4 regions of the Arthrobacter sorbitolis genome follow, and region 2 is predicted to be linked to each of the others. Evidence: riboswitches for the same ligand, from Rfam matches in the RefSeq annotation. Region 2 holds a riboswitch; each other region holds the start of a gene.
The links. Region 2 has a riboswitch for S-adenosylmethionine ahead of ACX80K_RS12540 (bifunctional o-acetylhomoserine/o-acetylserine sulfhydrylase). Riboswitches for the same ligand answer to the same signal wherever they lie in the genome.
Positions count from the first base shown of each region.

Region 1: another riboswitch for S-adenosylmethionine. It lies ahead of ACX80K_RS02310 (ABC transporter substrate-binding protein); the one in region 2 lies ahead of ACX80K_RS12540 (bifunctional o-acetylhomoserine/o-acetylserine sulfhydrylase).
Region 3: another riboswitch for S-adenosylmethionine. It lies ahead of ACX80K_RS13100 (ABC transporter substrate-binding protein); the one in region 2 lies ahead of ACX80K_RS12540 (bifunctional o-acetylhomoserine/o-acetylserine sulfhydrylase).
Region 4: another riboswitch for S-adenosylmethionine. It lies ahead of ACX80K_RS05685 (ABC transporter substrate-binding protein); the one in region 2 lies ahead of ACX80K_RS12540 (bifunctional o-acetylhomoserine/o-acetylserine sulfhydrylase).

Region 1 is NZ_JBTNDM010000001.1:467,159-471,976, forward strand. Features, by position in the region: gene ACX80K_RS02300 (ABC transporter permease) at 1-727, opposite strand, end outside; gene ACX80K_RS02305 (ABC transporter permease) at 724-1,656, opposite strand; gene ACX80K_RS02310 (ABC transporter substrate-binding protein) at 1,657-3,318, opposite strand; SAM riboswitch class IV at 3,455-3,582, opposite strand; gene ACX80K_RS02315 (VOC family protein) at 3,692-4,120, opposite strand; gene ACX80K_RS02320 (hypothetical protein) at 4,164-4,376, opposite strand; gene ACX80K_RS02325 (CYTH and CHAD domain-containing protein) at 4,596-4,818, shown strand, end outside.
Region 2 is NZ_JBTNDM010000006.1:131,927-136,744, forward strand. Features, by position in the region: gene ACX80K_RS12525 (CPBP family intramembrane glutamic endopeptidase) at 34-837, shown strand; gene ACX80K_RS12530 (DUF1540 domain-containing protein) at 970-1,254, shown strand; gene ACX80K_RS12535 (VOC family protein) at 1,337-1,978, opposite strand; SAM riboswitch class IV at 2,159-2,275, shown strand; gene ACX80K_RS12540 (bifunctional o-acetylhomoserine/o-acetylserine sulfhydrylase) at 2,357-3,673, shown strand; gene metX (homoserine O-acetyltransferase MetX) at 3,680-4,818, shown strand, end outside.
Region 3 is NZ_JBTNDM010000007.1:83,271-88,088, reverse strand. Features, by position in the region: gene ACX80K_RS13115 (NAD(P)-dependent oxidoreductase) at 1-360, opposite strand, end outside; gene ACX80K_RS13110 (HAD family hydrolase) at 384-1,136, opposite strand; gene ACX80K_RS13105 (protein adenylyltransferase SelO) at 1,190-2,653, shown strand; SAM riboswitch class I at 2,788-2,886, shown strand; gene ACX80K_RS13100 (ABC transporter substrate-binding protein) at 2,992-4,629, shown strand; gene ACX80K_RS13095 (ABC transporter permease) at 4,626-4,818, shown strand, end outside.
Region 4 is NZ_JBTNDM010000002.1:218,593-223,410, forward strand. Features, by position in the region: gene ACX80K_RS05670 (energy-coupling factor transporter transmembrane component T family protein) at 1-208, shown strand, start outside; gene ACX80K_RS05675 (amino acid ABC transporter ATP-binding protein) at 318-1,055, opposite strand; gene ACX80K_RS05680 (amino acid ABC transporter permease) at 1,052-1,816, opposite strand; gene ACX80K_RS05685 (ABC transporter substrate-binding protein) at 1,827-2,744, opposite strand; SAM riboswitch class IV at 2,910-3,027, opposite strand; gene ACX80K_RS05690 (aminodeoxychorismate lyase) at 3,135-4,013, opposite strand; gene yjfF (galactofuranose ABC transporter, permease protein YjfF) at 4,049-4,818, opposite strand, start outside.

The DNA.
Region 1 (4,818 bases), on a different contig from region 2:
AGCTCAGCGACGCGCCTGCACCGATCGCCGAGCCGACGCCGATCGTCGCGAGGACGAGGACCGGTTTGATGACGTTCGGGACGGTGTGCGTGACGAGGATCCGCCAGGCCGGCAGGCCGAGCGTACGGGCGGCCTCGACGTAGCCCGACCGCCGGACGAGGTGCGTCTGCGCCCTCGTGATCCGGGCGTAGTAGGCGATGCTGCCGGCGCCGATCGCGAGGATCGCGTTCTCCGTGCCGCCGCCGATGATGCCGATGACCACGAGCGCGAGCAGGATCTCGGGGATGGCGAGGGTGACGTCGAGGAAGCGCATCACCGAGGCTTCGACCAGTCGCCCGTTGAGCCCGGCGAGGAGGCCGATGGCGGTCCCGCCGACCACGCCGATCGCCGTCGCGCCGACGCCGACGTACAGGGAGGTGGCGGCGCCGTGGGCGATCCGTGTGTAGTTGTCGGCGCCGGAGTCGTCGGTCCCGAACCACGCGGAGGCGCCGGGCGCCTCGAAGCTGCGGGCCGGGTTCACCGCGTACGGGTCGGCGGGGGCGAGGAGGCCCGGGGCGAGGACCGCCGTCGCGAGCCAGAGGAGGAACGCGGAGGCCAGCAGGATGCCGGGGCGGACCCTTCGGCGGCGACGCCGCACCCGGTCGGTGCCGGCCGGGGCCGTCCGCCGGGGCGGGAGCGCCGCGGGAGGGGCGACGGCGGGCGGGATGGTGCGTGGGGCGATGCTCATGCCGTCACCACTTTCGGGTCGATGAAGGTGTACAGGAGGTCGATCACGAGGTTCACGACGACGTAGACCGCGGCCGAGAGGAGCACGATCCCGATGATGACCGGCAGGTCCTTGTTGTAGACGGAGGCCAGGGCGAGGGAGCCGATGCCCTGCCGGCTGAAGAGGGTCTCGACGACGACCGACCCGCCGAGCAGTGCGGCGACGACGAACCCCGACATGGTCAGGACCGGGATGGCCGCGTGCCGGAGGGCGTGCCGGATCCGGACCGGGAGGTCGCGCATGCCGCGGGAGCGGGCCGTCAGGATGAATGGCTGCTCCAGGACGTCCTCGAGTTCGTTCCGCAGGACCTGCGAGAGCGTCCCGAAGATCGCCAGGGCGAGGGTGAGTGCCGGGAGGACCAGGGCGGCGGGCCCCTGGTTGCCCCCGATGGGGAACCAGCGCAGGGTGAACGAGAAGACGATGAGCAGCGCGAAGCCGATGATGAACGTCGGCGTGGCGGCGAAGACCACCTCGATGCCCGAGACGATCGACCGGATCCAGGTGGCGCGCTGCGCGGACAGGATCGCGACCGCGAAGGTCAGGGGCAGGGCGACGACGGCGGCGGCCGCCGCGAGTGCCGCCGTCGCGCCGATCTGCTGCCCGATGGCCTCGGTGACGGGCAGGCGCAGCCTGTAGGACTGCCCGAGGTCGCCCTGCAGGAGGTTACCGACATAGCTGCCGTACTGGACGACGAACGGCTGGTCGAGGAGGTAGTCGCTGCGGACCTGCGCCAGTGTCTCGGCGGTGGGCCGCGCGTCCGGTCCGCCCAGGATCAGCAGCGCGGTGTCGCCCGGGATGAGGTGGACCGCGAGGAACGTCAGCGTCGCCGCGCCCCAGAGGACGCCGATGCCGACCGCGAGCCGTGTGAGGATGCGGCGGAGGACGGTCACCTACTCGGCCTTCCAGGCGTACGTCAGGACGGGCACCGGGTGCGAGGTGTCCACGGTGACGTCCTGCACGGTGTTCGCGTAGGCGAACTGGCTCGGGTTCTCGTAGAGCGGCACACCGGGCACGAGCTCGAGCAGCCGGTGCTGGGCCTTCGCGTAGGCTTCCTCGGCCTCGGGTCCGTCGTCGGCCTCGCGCGCCGCGGAGAGCAGTCCGTCGAGTTCGGGGTCGTTCACGTAGGACGAGTTCTGGCCGATCCGTTCGCCGGTGATCTCGGAGGAGTGGTAGCGGATGAACAGGACGTCGGTGGTGTTGGTGTGCCATACCCCGGCGAGGGCGTCGTAGTCGCCGGCGTAGCGCAGTTCCGTGAGCTGGGCCTGGGGGAGCTGGATGATCCGGAGGTCGAAGCCGACCTTCCTGGCCTCGCCCTGCAGCTGGACCAGCAAGGGGCTCGGCGTCGAACTCTCGACCGTGGGCACCTCGACCGTGAGCCGCTTCCCGTCCTTCGTGCGGAAGCCCTCGTCGTCGCGGCCGGTCCAGCCGGCATCGTCGAGGAGCTGGTTCGCGCGTTCCGGGTCGTGGGTCAGGACGCCCTCGACCGACGGGTCGTAGTACTTGCTCTGCTTCGACAGGAAGCCGTCGATCGGGGTGTAGGTGCCGAAGCCGAGGCTCTCCGTGACGGCGTCCGTGTCCACGGCGGCGGCGAACGCCTGGCGGACCGCGAGGTCGTCGAACGGCGCGCGGCTCAGGTTGAAACTGAGGACGTAGGGGCTGCCGGTGCGGGGCAGGTTCTCGTACGTGAAGCCGGGGTCCTCCTGCACCGCGGCGGCGTTCTGCGGTGCGAGGTTCTCCGTCAGGTCGTACTGGCCGGAGACGAGGGACTGGTGGCGGATGACGGGTTCGCTGACGAGCGTGACCTCGACGCCGTCGAGGTACGCCTCGCCGTCGCCCTCGAGCCACGCCGGCGCCCAGTCGTAGCCCTCCCGCTTGGCGTAGCTGATGCTCTGGCCCGGCTGGTAGTCGGCGACGGTGAAGGGTCCGGTGCCGATCGGTTCCTGGCACAGCGTCTCCGGGGACTCGGCGATGGCCTTGCCCGAGTTCATGCCGAGCCAGGACTGCGCGAGCGTGTAGAGGAAGGGGGTGTAGGGGTAGGCGAGGTGCGCTTCGAAGGTGTACTCGTCGATCACCGTGCCGTCCACGTACGGGGCGATGTACGCAGCGGCGAGGGGCGACTTCGTGGCCGGGTCCCTCATGTGCTCGAAGTTCTGCCCGAGGACCTCGGCGTTCCAGGGCGAGCCGTCGCTGAAGGTCACGCCCTGCCGGAGGTGGAACGTGTAGGTCCTGCCGTCCGCCGAGACGTCCCAGGACTCGGCGAGGTAGGGGGCGATGTCCCCGTCCTCGTCGAGGGTCACCACGTTGTCGTAGATCAGGCGGCCCAGGAACTGCTGCTGGGTCGCCGAGATGCCGTGGCCGTCGAGGCAGCCGGGCTCGGCCGAGATCGACACGTCCAGGATGCCGCCGGGCACCGGGTCGCCGTCCGGAGCGGAGGCCGGACCGGCCGGACCGGCGCACCCGGTCAGGACGGCGAGGAGGCCGACGGCGGAGAGGGCCGTCAGCCGCCGGAATGCGAGGCGATTCCGGGCAGGGGGTAGTGCGGATGCATTCATGGTGAATTCCTCGGAAATGTTCCGGCACAGCGCACAGCGCGAATTGCCGGGGGTCGGGAAGAAAGGAGGAGACGCGGACGGGACGCGCCGGAGTTGTGCTAGGGGAGGGCCGTACAGCTCACGATGAGTGCCTTTCGGAGTGCTCTTGCCTGCACCGGACCAGCACCAGGTGCCGAGGAGGAGGCCGCTTCGTCATCCGAACCACCCAGGAACATGGGGTTGGCGCGCGGTCCAGTCGGAGCTTGGCGACCGCGTCTCTTGAAGCTGGGACAACCATAGGCAGATGTCCGGGGAATTCGACGAATAAAAAGAAATGTGACACCCCGGCCATTGCGTCCTGAAGCGTCGGAGAGCGGGAATTCCGCCAGTCAATTCAGCCCAGGCTGACGGTGCCGTCGTCGAGGATGCGCCAGCGGGGATTGTGGGCGATCTCCCACGTCACTCCGATCGGATCGCTCACGAGGGAGTGGAGGATGCCGCCGAAGGCGCTCTCCTGCGGCTCCTTGAGGACCGTGGCGCCGGCGCGCGCCATCGCGGTGACGACGGCGCGGACGTCGTCGGGGGACCCCACGTTGTGGGACAGGGTGACGCCGGCCGGTGCGGGCGCGACGTCGAGTCCGAGGTCCCGGGCGAACTTGTCCGCGAGGAAGAACCCGAGCAGCATCCCGGGAGCCACCTGGTAGAAGATGACCTCGTCCGGGACGTCGAGGACCGGCGTCCAGCCCAGTCCGCCGTCGTAGAACGACCGTGCGGCGTCGAGGTCCGGTGTCGCGACAGTGAGGAAGTGCAGCTGCTGATCCATGGCGCGGGCCGGACGGCGGCGTGCGCGGACGGTCGGGGCGGCTTCAGTGGGCCCGGCGGAGCGGGTGGGTCTCCCGGTACCTCTGGATATGGAGGGCGAGCTTGCGCTCGGCTTCGCGACGCCGCTCGCCCTGACGCTTGAGCTCGGATTCCGAGAGCGGATGTGCGACGCGGTATACGTGGTCTCCCGTTGCGGCGGGCACGGGCGAGGGGGTACGGAGGCGCATGGGTCGGGCCTCGGACTGCTCAGTGGTCATGGCTGTGTCCTTCGTCGTCAGGGGGTGCGGAACCGATCGCGCGGCGGCCGACGCGCACCTTCGTCATCCCAGGGACTCCTGCCAGTCCTTGAGTGCAGCCAGTATGCGCCACGATCGGGAATCCCTCTAGGGTCTTTCGGCCGGATTTCCCGGCGGCAGCATCCTGGGTGGGGAGATGGGGCTGCTGACGCGTGGGCGGGCGAGGATATACAGTGCCGTATGCGCCCTGAGCCTGCTGTGGAGATCGAGCGGAAGTTCGACATCGATGACGACGTGCCCCTTCCCGCTCTGGAGGACGTCCCCGGGATCGAGGCGGTGGACCAGCCGGTGGAGTACCACCTGGAGGCCGAGTACTTCGATACCGAGGACCTGCGGCTGGCTTCCCGCCGCATCACCCTGCGACGGCGGACCGGCGGCGAGGACGCCGGGTGGCATCTCAAGC
Region 2 (4,818 bases):
GGAATCCCCGGCGGCCGCTGCGAGGATAGCGCCATGCCTGCCGAGCCCGCGTCCTCCGCGCCGACCGCCGACCGCCTCCCTCCGGACGCCGCATCCCGGAAGCGGCGCATCACCGCCGAGGTGCTCATCGTCTTCGGGCTGTCCCTGGGCCAGTCCGGCGTCTACGCCGTGGTGAACCTGGCCGAGAAGCTCACCCGCGGACCCCTCGCGACGCAGACCACCACCCTCAACCCGGTGCTCAACGACCGGCAGTACTTCGACCTCGCGTACCAGCTCCTGGACATCCTCTTCGCACTGGTGCCGGTGGCCCTCGTCCTGTTCCTGCTCGGCGGGCACGGCGTCTCCGCGTTCCGGCGCCTCGGGTTCACGTTCGAGAAGCCGGTGCGCACCGTCGGCTTCGGCGTCGGCCTCGCGGTGGTGATCGGCGTCGGGACCCTCGGCGTGTACGCCGGCGGACGCGCCCTGGGCATCACGACGGCGCTCGTGCCCGCCGCGCTCGACTCCTACTGGTGGACCATCCCGGTGCTCGTCCTGTCGGCGGTGCGGCACGCGGTCCTCGAGGAGGTCATCGTCGTGGGCTACCTGTTCATCCGGCTGCGTGACCTCGGCTGGTCGACGCCCGCGATCCTCTTCACGAGCGCCCTGGTGCGGGGCAGCTACCACCTCTACCAGGGCTTCGGCCCGTTCATCGGGAACGTACTCATGGGCCTCCTGTTCGCCTGGTTCTACACGCGCACCCGGAGGGTCATGCCGCTCGTGATCGCCCATGCACTCCTCGACACCGCGGGGTTCGTCGGATTCGCGCTCCTCGGGCCCGCCATCGGGATCGGCGGCTGACCGGGCGAAGGCTCTCCTTGCCTGGTTGCGCACGCGGATCATGACTAAATTATCCGAGGCCGCGGTGCTAGCGTGGGTCCACCCGGCGGGGATCCGCGGTTCCGGCGGGCCACCCACGAACCAGGAGGAACGATGAGCATCACGAGTGTCTCCGAGTGCAGCGTCCACAACTGCTCGTTCAACCACGACGGCTGTACCGCCGTCGCGATCACGGTGTCCGGGTCCGAGGAACACGCGTCCTGCGCCACCTTCATCGACACGTCCGTCAGCGGCGGCCTCCCGAAGATGCTCGCGCATGTCGGGGCCTGCCAGCGTTCGGAGTGCTCGTTCAACCACGACCTGCTCTGCAGCGCACCGGCCGTCAAGGTGGGCCCCGGCGCCGAGGCCGCCGACTGCCTCACCTACACCCACGCCTGACCGCGCACGGGCCGGACCGACGGATACCGATGAAGGAGGGACCGGACGAGTCGTCCGGTCCCTCTCCCTGCGGTCCGATCGGTCAGATCTCGATGCGGCCGTCGGTGGTCTCGAACGTCACGGACATGATGCCCGGCGTGCCCCTCGGCGCGATCCACTGGACCTGGACACCGTCGAGCGTCTCCTCGACGTCGGTGCCGAGCCATTCGGTCACCCGCTCGGAGGAGCCCGCGATGGTCAGGCAGTCCAGCTTGACGGAGGCCGGCCGGGCCTTCGAGGGGTGGAGCTCCTCGGTCCCCTCGTCCCACCGGAGCAGGTAGGGGACCTGCGGATCGGCGATGAGCCCCTTGATGCCGATCTGCTGCCAGGTCAGTTCCTGGCCGTCGGGGAACTTGCGGTTGCCCGGGACCGCGCTGCGGCCGAGGCGCTCCTCGAAGGGCCCGAGGTCGTCGACGGCGACGCACCAGCCCATCCAGCCCCCACCGGCCTCGGAGCGGGCGCGGACGGCCTGGCCGAACGGCGCCTTGTCGGATGCGGGGTGGTTGAGGACCTCGACGACCTCGAGGTACTGGCCGTTCGCGAGGGGGAAGATCATGTTGCGGGTGCCGAAGCGGGGGTGCACACCGCCCTTCACGGGCTCCATGCCGAGCCGGGCCGAGATGCGGTCGGCCGTCGCGGCAAGTCCATCGGGTTCACAGGCGTAAGAGACGTGGTCCAGGCGCATGCGGACAGTGTTGCACTAAGTGATGTGCGTCTCGACTAAGGGTGCCCTTACTCCTGATCCGGCTTCCCATCCGCCCCTCGATCCCCATCCGTACCACCCCCTCGGAAGGCGCGGACCGGGCTCCTTCATGCGATGTCATACGTGTTGCCGGATCAGCTCCCATGGGCTTTCATGAAGGCAGGTCATGAGTGCCAGCGCGAAGCCCCGGCTTGCTGGCCGGCAACCCTCCAACCGCGGTGGGGTGCCCCGGGTGAGGACCAGGTGCGGCGCCGGACCGGCGCCGCGCAAGCGCGGGCTCCTGCGGAGCCGATGCACCCGGGGCGGCGACCCCGTCGACGGGGCAGCGGACGAGGAGGGGCCCTTCCAAGAGGGAGCACCATGTCCGACGATTGGTCCTTTGAGACACGCCAGATCCATGCCGGCCAGGTGCCGGATCCAGCCACGGGGGCGCGTGCGCTCCCCATCTACCAGACGACGTCGTTCGTCTTCCCGAGCGCGGAGAGCGCCGCGAACCGGTTCGCGCTGACGGAGCTCGCCCCCATCTACACGAGGATCGGGAACCCCACCCAGGAAGCGGTGGAGACCAGGATCGCGAGCCTCGAAGGCGGGGTCGGCGCGCTGCTGCTCGCCTCCGGGCAGGCCGCGGAGACCTTCGCGATCCTGAACGTCGCCGAGGCAGGGGACCACATCGTGGCCAGCCCCAGCCTGTACGGGGGCACCTACAACCTCCTCAAGCACACGCTGAAGAAGTTCGGCATCGAGACCACGTTCGTGCAGGATCCCGACGACCTCGAGCAGTGGCGGGCCGCCGTCCGCCCGAACACGAAGCTCTTCTTCGGCGAGGTCGTGTCCAACCCCCGGCAGGACGTCCTCGACCTGGAGGGCATCAGCGCCGTCGCCCACGAGCACGGGCTGCCCCTGATCGTGGACAACACGCTCTCGACGCCGTACCTGATCCGGCCGATCGAGTGGGGTGCGGACATCGTGGTGCACTCGGCGACGAAATACCTCGGCGGGCACGGCACCGCCATCGCCGGCGTCATCGTGGACTCGGGGAACTTCGACTTCGCGCAGCACCCCGAGCGCTTCCCGGGCTTCAACACGCCCGACGAGAGCTACCACGGGCTGGTCTACGCCCGGGACCTCGGCGTCGGCGGCGCGCTCGGCGCCAACCTCGCATACATCCTGAAGGCGCGGGTGCAGCTGCTGCGGGACCTCGGCTCCGCCGTCTCGCCCTTCAACGCCTTCCTCATCGGGCAGGGCCTGGAGACCCTCAGCCTGCGCCTGGAGCGCCACGTCCAGAACGCGCAGGCGGTCGCCGAATGGCTCGAGGGGCACGACGACGTCGAAGGCGTCGCCTACGCGGGACTCGCCTCGAGCCCCTGGTACGAGCGCGGGAGGAAGTACGGGCGGAACGGTACGGGCGCGATCGTCAGCTTCGACATCGCCGGAGGCCTGGAGGCGGGCAAGCGTTTCGTGGACGCCCTCGAGCTGCACTCCCACGTCGCGAACGTCGGCGACGTCCGCTCGCTCGTCATCCACCCGGCATCGACCACGCACAGCCAGCTCGGGGCGGAGGCGCAGCTCACCGCAGGGGTGCGCCCGGGCCTCGTCCGGTTGGCCGTCGGCCTGGAGAACATCACCGACATCCTCGCCGACCTCGACGCGGGCTTCCGCGCCGCCAAAGGAGCCTAGCCCTTCGTGACCACCTACCCTGCTGCTCCGCTCCACCCCGGGATCGACGGCGCCCCGTCGGGAGACGGCCTCCTGCGTATCGCGTCGATCGGGCCGCTGGCCCTGGAGACCGGGGGCGAACTGCCCGACGTCCAGCTCGCCTTCGAGACCTGGGGGCGGCTCGACCCGGACGGCTCCAACGCCGTGCTCGTGCAGCATGCCCTGACCGGCAGCTCCCACGTGGCACGCGGAGCGTCGGAGGAGGAGGGCTGGTGGGACTCGCTCGTGGGCCCCGGCCGCACGGTGGACACCGACCGGTACTTCGTGGTGTCCATCAACATGCTGGGGGGCTGCTACGGGTCGACGGGCCCGGCCAGCCCGGCCCCCGACGGCACACCCTGGGGCTCGCGCTTCCCGTTCGTCACCATCCGCGACTCCGTGCGGGCGGAGGCCCTGCTCGCCGATCAGCTCGGCGTCGGGCGCTGGCACTCGGTGCTCGGAGGGTCGATGGGCGGCGCACGTGCCCTCGAGTGGGCCCTGATGTACCCGGAGCGTGTGGCGCGCTGCGCCGTCGTCGCCTGCACCGCCGCCAGTTCGGCCGAACAGATAGCGTTCGCCCAGGCACAGCTGCAGGCCATCCGGCTCGACCCGGCGTACCGCCGCGGCGACTACTACGACGGCCCGCACCCGGATGCGGGCCTCGGCCTCGCCCGGCGCATCGCGCACATCACCTACCGGTCCGAGCTCGAACTGGAAGCACGCTTCGGTCGGGCGGAGCAGGACGACGAGCAGCCCTTCGGGGCCGTCCTGCCCGCCGACCGGGGCCGCTACCAGGTCGAGAGCTACCTCGACCACCAGGCGGACAAGCTGGTGCACCGGTTCGACGCGAACAGCTACGTCGTGCTGACCGAGGCGCTCATGAGCCACGACGCGGCCCGGGGGCGCGGGAGCCTCGCCAGCGCCCTCGGAGCCTCGACGTCGGAGTTCTTCATCGCGGCGGTGGACAGCGACAGGCTCTACTTCCCGGCACAGTCGACGCGGCTCGCCGCAGCCCTGCCCGGGGCCGTCCCCGTCCACATGATCTCCTCGCCGGTGGGCCACGACGCCTTCCTGACCCAGATCCACCAGCTCGACGACCAGCTCCGCGCCACCTTCTACCCGGAGGC
Region 3 (4,818 bases), on a different contig from region 2:
GGCGAGCCCCAGTGAGTACTCGGCGACGGCCTGCGAATAGGCGGACCCGCACCCGAGCACGCGCACGCCGTTCGCGAAGGCCGTGCCGTAGTCGACGTTCGGGAAGAAGTTGCCCTCGACATTGACGAGGGCCTTCAGGCCGACGGCACGCGCCAGCCGGTCGGCGCCCAGGTCCGGCTGCCCGACGATCGCGAAGGCCCCGGGCAGGTACTCCTCGAACAGGGCGTCGTCGGGTGCGTCCTCGAGATCCACCACGGTGAAGCCCTCGTGGAGCCGGGCGAGGGCCTCGGGCGTGAAGATCCTGTCCCGCTTCTGCGGGGCGGGCTTCAGCAGGACGACGGGTTTCGTGGGTTCGGCCATGGCTGGTCCTCGGTCTGTCGGGCTCACAGGGCGGTGGTCAGGTCGGCGTCGAGGGCGGCGCGGGGGTTGTGGGAGTGCCGGACGCCCACCGTGAAGGCTCCGGCCCGCCGGGCGAGCGCCAGGTAGGTGTCGCTGTCCTCGAGGACGACGCAGGGCGGGACGCACAGCTCCCGGAAGAGGGCTTCCTTGTCCCGCCCGGGTTCACGGCGGGCGACGTGCACGAACCGGGCGAGGTCCCACTTCCCGAGCAGCGCGGTGATCAGATCCGGGTCCCCGTTGGAGACCACCACCTGCTCGGCGGCGGTGCCGTGCACGGCCGGCATCAGCGACGCCGCGAGCCATGACGGGTCGAGGGTTCGGAGCGCCGCCGCGGCGACCACCTCGCCGCGCTCGCCGTGCAGGGCCGGGATCTCCCGCTCCGCGGCCGGGAAGCCGTCGGCGATGACGCGCTCCCAGATCCACTGCTCCGTGTGGCCCACGAGGTCGCCGAAGAAGCCGGACGGGAACTCGTGGTTCCGCCGTTCCGCGAGTTCGCGGTAGCTCGCCTCGTGCAGGGGTTCGGTGTGCCCGACGACGCCGTCGAAGTCCCAGATGATGCGCGCCCCGGCCGCCTCCCGCAGGATCCGCTCGGAGACCTGCCGTGCTGCGTCGTCGCCCTGCGGCATCGCGGACCCTTCGGTGGACTGGTGCCAGCCGTCGAGGGGCTGCGCCTGATGTCGGTCATCGTAGGGTTCCGACAGCAGGTCGGCCAACCGGGCCGTGCACAAGGGCGTCATCGAAGAACTTCCTCGCGTGACAGACCTCGTGTCGCCCGGCGTACGGTGGAGGGATGAGCGTGCCTACGGACTCCAGGGTCAGCTTCGACAGCCGGTTCGCGCGGGAACTGCCCGAGATGGCGGTCGCCTGGCAGGCCGACGACGCCCCCGCACCCCGCCTCCTGGCCCTCAACGGTCCGGTCGCCGCGGACCTCGGGCTCGATCCGGGGTTCCTCGGCTCCCCCGAGGGCCTCGCCCTGCTGGTCGGCACCTCGGTACCCGACGGCGCGACGCCCGTGGCCCAGGCCTACTCCGGCCACCAGTTCGGCAGCTTCAACCCGGGCCTCGGCGACGGCCGGGCGCTGCTGCTCGGCGAGCTGACCGACGTCGCGGGCCGCCTCCGCGACCTCCACCTCAAGGGCTCGGGCCGCACGCCCTTCGCGCGCGGCGGTGACGGCCTCGCCGTCGTCGGCCCCATGCTGCGCGAGTACATCGTCAGCGAGGCCATGCACGCCCTCGGCGTCCCGACCACGCGCTCCCTCGCCGTCGTCGCCACCGGACGCGAGGTGCGCCGTGAGACCATGCTGCCCGGCGCGGTCCTGGCGCGCGTCGCGAGCAGCCACCTGCGCGTCGGGAGCTTCCAGTACGCGGCCGCCACCGGCAACCAGGACCTCCTCACGCGCCTCGCCGATCACGCGATCAGCCGCCACTACCCGGAGGCCGCGTCCACCGAACGCCCCTACCTCGCGCTGTTCGAGTCGGTGCTGTCCGCGCAGGCGTCGCTCGTGGCGCAGTGGATGCTCGTCGGCTTCCTGCACGGCGTGATGAACACGGACAACATGACCATCTCGGGCGAGACCATCGACTACGGGCCGTGCGCGTTCATGGACGTCTTCGACTACGCCACGGTCTACAGCTCCATCGACCGCGGCGGCCGCTACGCCTACGCCAACCAGCCGCTGATCGCCGAGTGGAACCTCGCACGCCTCGCCGAGACCCTGCTGCCGCTCATCGACGAGGACCAGGAGCAGGCGGTCGCCCTGGCCGTCGGCGTGCTGGAATCCTTCCGATCCCGCTACGGCGCCGCCTGGCTCGCCGGCATGAAGGCCAAGCTGGGGCTGCCCGACGACGTCGACGACGAGGTCGCCTCGCCGCTGGCCAACGACGTCCTCACCCTGCTGCAGGAGAACCACGTCGACTACACGTCCTTCTTCCGGGGCCTCGGCTCCGTGGTGCGCGGCGACGTCCGGCCCGCACGCGACAGGGTGCTCGACGTCGCCGCGTTCGACGCCTGGGCCGAGCGGTGGCTCGCCCTCGGGCCCGACGCCGACGCGATGGACCGCGTCAACCCGGTGTACATCCCGCGGAACCACCTCGTCGAGGAGGCCCTGGAGGCCGCGACCGCGGGCGACCTCGATCCGCTCACGCGGCTCGTCGACGTCGTCGCGAACCCCTTCGAGGAGAGGCCGGGGCTGGAACGCTACGCGGCCGGCGCGCCGGACGACTTCGGCCGGTACACGACGTACTGCGGGACCTGAGGCCCGGGCTCCCGGAGTCGCTCCGCGAAGGAGGGGCCTCCTGCGTCGCCGCATGACCCCCTATGGTCGCCGCATGACCCCGTATGACGGGCACCACTGGCGCTCCCTGCGGCCGGTGCGCTTGACTGGGTCCATAACCATCCCGAGCGGCCGAGAGACCTGGATCGACGACGCCGCAGCAACCCTCCCCGTGTAGCAACGGGGAACGGTGCTACTGCCAGGACCGATGGAGTTGCTTCACGCTTTCGTTGGTCTCCCCCGCCGTGCGCGCGCACGTCCGGTGGTGACTGCTGGCTGTCCTGTCTGCCCTCCATCGGGCGATGATTCAGGAGCCCCGCGTGACGACAGCACACCCCCGCACCCTCAGCACACTCGCCCTGCTCGGCGCAGCAGGACTCGCCCTCACCCTCTCCGGGTGCGGCGGAACGGCCGCGGCCGGCGAGGACGACACGTTCGTCTTCGCGACCGGCAAGGACATCTCCTGCCTCGACCCCCACGTCAACGGCGACATGCCGCAGGCGTCCATCGCTGCCAACTACCTGGACTCCCTGGTGTCACAGGACAGCGAGGGGAAGATCCATCCGTGGCTGGCGACGGACTGGTCGGTCTCCGACGACGGCCTGACCTACACCTTCACCGTGCGCGACGACGTCTCGTTCACCGACGGGACGAAACTCACCGCCGAAGCGGTCAAGGCGAACCTCGACCACATGGTGGATCCGGACACCCAGTCCGGCACGGCCGGAGGCTACCTCAAGCCCTACGTGGGAACCGAGGTCGTGGACGACACCACCGCCGTCGTCACCCTCAACCGCCCCTACGCCGCGTTCCTCGAGGTCCTCGCCCAGCCGTTCCTCGGCATCGAATCCCCCGAGGCGCTGAAGCGTCCGCAGGCCGAGAACTGCAACTCCCCCGTGGGGACCGGGCCGTACAGGATCGTCGACTACGTCCCGCAGTCGAAGGTCAGCCTCGTCCGGAACGAGGACTACAACTCGGCCCCGCCCTACGCGGAGCACGAGGGTCCGGCGCACCTCGAGAAGATCGAGTGGCGCATCGTCCCCGAGGACTCGACCCGCTACGGGCTCCTCCGCGCCGGGCAGGTGGACGCCCTGGACCTCATGCCGTCCGTGCATTTCGGTGAGGCCGAGGCGGACCCGAACGTCGAACTCATCCTGCAGGACCGGCCGGGCAACCCGACCAACCTCATCCTCAACACCACGCGCGCCCCGTTCGACGATCTGGCCGTCCGCAAGGCCTTCCTGCACAGCGCCTACGTGGACGCCGGGATCGACAGCGTCTACTTCGGCACCGTCACCCGGGCCGGCGGACCCCTGAGCTCCACCACGGGCTTCTACTCCCCCGACTTCGAGCACGTGTACGACCCGGACCCCGACGAGGCGGCCCGCCTGCTCGACGAGGCCGGCTGGTCGGAGCGCGACGACGAGGGCTACCGCGTGAAGGACGGCGAGCGCCTCACCGTGCACTTCCCCTACACGCCCGGAGCCTGGCCCACGGCGCACCAGGCCCTGGTCACCCAGATCCAGGCCACCGCGAAGAAGGCCGGGTTCGAGGTGCTGATCGAGAACGGCGACGGGGCGACCGTCAGCGAACTGGGGAACAACTTCGCGTACGACCTCCGCGCCGACTACTGGAACACCAACACGGCCGATGTCCTGCGCATCGTCTTCTCCTCCGAGTACACCGAGTCCGCGGGCTTCGTGCCGAACGGGTCGGGCTTCCGCAACCCCGGCCTGGACGGCATCCTCAACGACGCCCTCGCCACGGACGACCCCGCCGAGCGCGAGGACCTCTACTACCGGGCGCAGCAGATCGTGAGCGACAACGCCCTGCAGCTGCCGCTGTACAACCAGGCCAGCCAGGTGGCGCTCCGCAGCGACCGCTACGAGAACCTCGCCCTCGAGCCGAGCCTGTCCCTCCCCTACCTCTACGACGTCACGGCGGTGGATTCAGAATGAGCACCCAGTCCCTCGATTCACTCAGCGCAGCACCCCGCACGACGGCGACGGCCGGTACCGCCGGCAAGGTCATCGTGCGGCGGGCGGCCGGCAGCCTCTTCGTCCTCTGGGCGGCCGTGACCCTCACGTTCTTCGTCCTCCGCCTCACGCCGGGCGATCCGGTCACCGCGATCCTCGGCGGGGCGGGCT
Region 4 (4,818 bases), on a different contig from region 2:
CGGGCTGATCGTGCAGGCCATCCGCCGGGCCACCCGGCTCGCGACGGCGATGGAGGCGCGCGGCTTCGGCGGCGGGCCCCGCACCTGGGCCCGGACGAGCACCTTCTCGGGCCTCGACGCCGTCGTCGCCGGCGTCGGGCTGCTCATCGCCGCGGGCGCGGTGACGGCGGCGGTGCTGGCCGGGACGTGGAACTTCCTGCTGTCCTGACGGGGATCCCGGGGCTCCCGGTCGTCCCGAACGCCACGGAAGGCCGCGGGCACGACACACGGAACGGGGGCCCGCCGAAGCGGACCCCCGGTACGGGACTGGATGGTTCCTAGAGCACGTCCGAGAGGAACGACTTCAGGCGCGGCGTCTGCGGATCGTCGAAGAGCGCGGCCGGTGGGCCGGTCTCCACCACGACGCCGGCATCCATGAAGGTCACGGTGTCCGAGACGTTGCGCGAGAAACCCATCTCGTGGGTGACGACGACCATGGTCATGCCCGCCGTCGCGAGATCCGCCATGAGGGCGAGGACGCCCTTGACGAGTTCGGGGTCCAGGGCGGAGGTCGCCTCGTCGAAGAACATCACCTCGGGGTCCATGGCGAGCGCTCGGGCGATGGCCACGCGCTGCTGCTGCCCGCCCGAGAGGTTGCCCGGACGGACGTCGGCCTTGTGCTTCAGGCCCACGAGGTCCAGCTGGGCGAGGGCCTTCTCCCGCGCCTCGCCGGCCGACATCCGGCGGAGCTTCCGGAGGGCCAGCGAGACGTTCTCCAGCACCGTCTTGTGCGGGAAGAGGTTGAACTGCTGGAACACCATGCCGATGCGCCGGCGCAGCTCGTCCGGGTTGTCCTTGAGAACGGACCGGCCGTCGAGCAGGATGTCCCCCTCGTCCGGTTCGATCAGCCGGTTCAGGACGCGCAGGAGCGTCGACTTCCCGGAGCCCGACGGGCCGATGACGGACGCCGTCGTGCCCTGCTCCACGTGCAGGTCGATCCCGCGCAGCACGTGGTTGGTGCCGAAGGACAGGTGCAGGTTCTGCCCGGTCAGGGTTCCCGATTCGAGAGTCGTCACGCCTTCGCTCCTTCGCCGATCTTCGCGGCCAGTTCGTCCGGTTCGGGCTTCTGCTTCTTGCCCACGCGGAGCCGGTTGTCGATGAAGTTGACCAGGTGGGTCAGCGGGATGGTCAGGCACAGGTAGAGCACCCCGGCCGCGATAAGCGGCGACAGGTTGCCGGTGTTGCTCGCCGCGTCGTTGCCGACCCGGAAGAGCTCCCGCTCACTGGCGACGAGCCCGATGAAGTAGATCAGCGACGACTCCTTGATGAGCGAGATGAACTGGTTCACCAGGGCGGGCAGCACGCGCCGCACGCCCTGGGGGACCACCACGAGCTGCATGGACGAGCCGTAACTGAAGCCCAGGGCACGCGAGGCCTCCAGCTGGCCCTTCTCCACGCTCTGGATGCCGGACCGGAAGATCTCGCCGATGTACGCCGAGGCGATCAGCGAGAGGGCGAGGATGCCCAGGGGGTACGGGCTGGTGCTGCCCGTGACCTGCCGGAGGATCGGGCCGAGCCCCAGACCGATGAGCAGGATGATCACGACGGCGGGCAGCCCGCGGAAGATGTCCGTGTAGATGCGGGCGATCCACCGCAGCACCCGGTTCCGCGAGATCCCCATGATCGCGAGGATCATGCCGACGATCGTCCCGATGATCCCTGAGGCCAGGGCGAGCATGAGCGTGTTCGGCAGTCCGACGGTCAGGAGGTCGGGCAGGACTGCGGCCATCGCCTCCCAGTCGAAGAACGTCTTGCCGAGCTGTTCGAGGGCATCCATGCAGGGACCGCTACTTTACTTCCACGGCTTTGCTGCCGGGCTTCCAGTCGGAGGGCATCTCGCGGTCCGGGTACCACTCCTCGGTGAGCTCCGTCCAGGTGCCGTCGGCGACGACGGCGTCGAGGCCAGCATTGAGGGCGTCGATGAGGGGCTGGTTCTCGCTGTTCACGGCGTACGCGGTGAAGTTCTCGGTGTTGATGATCGTCTCGGCGATCGTGGTGTCGTCGCCCTCCTTCACCTGTCCGGTGGCCTGCTGCGACGGCGCGACCCACGCGTCCACCTGGCCGTTCTTCACGTTGGCGTACACGGTGTTGTAGTCCGGGAAGCGCACGGGCTCGAGGCCGAGGGTGTTGGAGACGTAGTCGTCCTGGACGGTTCCCTGGACCACGCCGATGCGGGTGCTCTCGGACAGCGAGTCGAAGCCGGTGACCGAGGAGCCGTTCTTCGCGACGACGGCCATGTAGCCGAAGTCGTAGCCGTTGGTGAAGCCGACGTTCTCGCGACGGGCCTCCGTCGTGGAGATCGACGAGGATCCGACGTCGTACTGCTTGTTCTGCACCTGGGCGAGCAGCGCCGAGAAGTCGGTGGACGCGAACTCCACCTCGAGGCCGAGCTTGTCGCCGATGGCGCGCAGCAGTTCGTTGTCGTAGCCGGTGAAGACGCCGTCCTCCAGGAAGATGTTCGGCGGTGCGTCGGAGAGCGTCCCGACGCGCAGCGTGCCGTCGGTGATGAGGCCGAGTTCCGCCGTGTCGATCTCCTCGACCGGGGTGGTGGTCTCGGTGGTGTACTTGTCCAGCGACTGCTGGTCGCTGCCGGCCAGGGCGTCGGTGGTCTCGGTGGGTTCGCTGCTGCTGCTGCTGCCGCAGGAGACGGTCAGGGCGAGCAGGGGCACGGTCAGTACCGCGAGGACCTTGCGGGAGAGGTTCATGGTGTCCTTCTTCGAGGCGGGCCCCGAGAGGGGCGCGCTGGGTGGGGCTGCTGGACGCCGGAGGCCGGCGGGGGAACGACTGGCTGCTGGGTGACACGCTCGCTGTTCTGGGCTGTGCGCGCTGTGGCGGGCGGACCCGGAGGAAACACCGGGACGGACCGCACGACGCCGTACTTGCCAACCGGGGGACTGGACCCGGCGGCCGAATCTTCACCTGGAGCACCCCACTACGGGAGAGGGTTGCTGTCCAGCCGGCCAGGGCCGATGGCTGGAACTCTTGATTTGAGCAAAACGCTAGGGCAGCACGGAGGGCCGGGTCAAAACGGGAACGTCACTATTCCGGTTCTTGACGTCGAAATCCGCCTCCTGGGGCGCATTGTGTGGCGGAGATTACACGAAACGGTCCACGAGTGCGGTGAGTTCGGCCGTAAGGGCGGCCGAGGTGCGGAGCTCCCGGCCGTCGAGCGAGAGGACCGGCGCGAGGAGCCGGATGCTCGAGATGAGCCAGACGGCGTCGGCCTCGAAGAGGTGGTGCGGTTCGAGCGGACCGTACCCGAGGTCCCACCCCTGCTCCTTCGCCGCGGTGAACAGTGCGGCCTGCGAGGTGCCCGCCAGGATCCCGCTCTCGAGCTGCGGTGTGACGAGGGTCTTCCGCCCGTCGCGCTCGTGGGCGAGCAGCACGGTGGAGGTGGGCCCCTCGAGGACCTTGCCGTCGGAGGAGGTGAAGATGACGTCGTCGGCGCCGGCGGCCTTCGCGTGGCGGATCGCGGCCATGTTGACCGCGTAGGAGAGGGTCTTGGCGCCCAGGAGCAGCCACGGGGCGCGCTGTGCCACGGTGCTGTCGTACCCGCGCTCGAGCAGGAGGACCTTCAGGCCCGCCTCGCGCTGCGCCAGCGTGGCCGCCGGGACGGGCGCGACCTGCACCCACGCCGTCGCGCGTCCGGCGCCCTCCATGCCGCGCGTGGCGACCAGCTTCACGACGGCGGTGCTCCTGCCCGGGTCCGCCGCGGCGAACTCGCGGAGGCCCGTGCGGATGGCACGGCTCCACGCGCCGGCGTCGGGCACCGCGAGGTCGAGGGCGGCGGCCGACGCCGCGAGCCTCGCCAGGTGCGCCTGTTCCTTCCGGGGCGTCCCGTCGACGGCCAGCATCGATTCGAAGACCCCGTCCCCGCGGGTGGCACCGAGATCGGTGGCCATCAGCTGCGGCTGCGCGGCATCCGCGATCCTGCCGTCGTCGGAGGCGGGGTCGAGGAACACGAGAACGGTCATGGGTCCCAGCGTATCGGCCGGAGGATCCGCGGTCGTCAGGTGAGTCTCACCTTCCGGGTGAAGAGTTTCTGCAGCAGGATGAACGCGAGGAGCAGGGCGCCGATCACGATGCGCGTCCACCAGGAGCTGAGGGTGCCCTCGTAGGAAATGAAGGTCTGGACGATGCCGAGGACGAGCACCCCCGCGAGGGACCCGAGCACGTAGCCGTACCCTCCGGTGAGCAGCGTCCCACCCACCACCACGGCGGCGATCGCGTCCAGCTCGAGGCCCGTGGCCGCCAGGCTGTACCCGGAGAGGCTGTAGAACGAGAACAGGATCCCGGCGATCGCGGAGCACAGTCCGCTGATCCCGTACACGAGGACCTTCGTGCGCGGGACGGCGAGGCCCATGAGCAACGCCGAGGACTCGCCGCCGCCGATGGCGTACACGGTCCGGCCGAACCGCGTCTGGTGCAGTACGTAGAACGCGGCGGCGACGACGAGCAGCGCGATCACGACGCCGGGGGAGACGAACAGCTTCCCCACCAGCGGGATCCTCGCCTGGGCCATGGACGTGAAGAACGGGTCCGTCACGGTGATGGAGTCGACGCTGATGACGTAGCAGAGGCCGCGCGCCAGGAACAGGCCCGCGAGGGTGACGATGAACGGCTGGATCTCGAAGACCTGGATGACCAGCCCCATGAGCAGGCCGAAGGTCGCGCCCGTCAGGAGCACGAGGGCGATCACCGCGACCGGGTTCCAGCCGGCCTGCAGGAGGGAGGCGGCGATCATCATGGACAGCGCGACGACGGAGCCGACCGACAGGT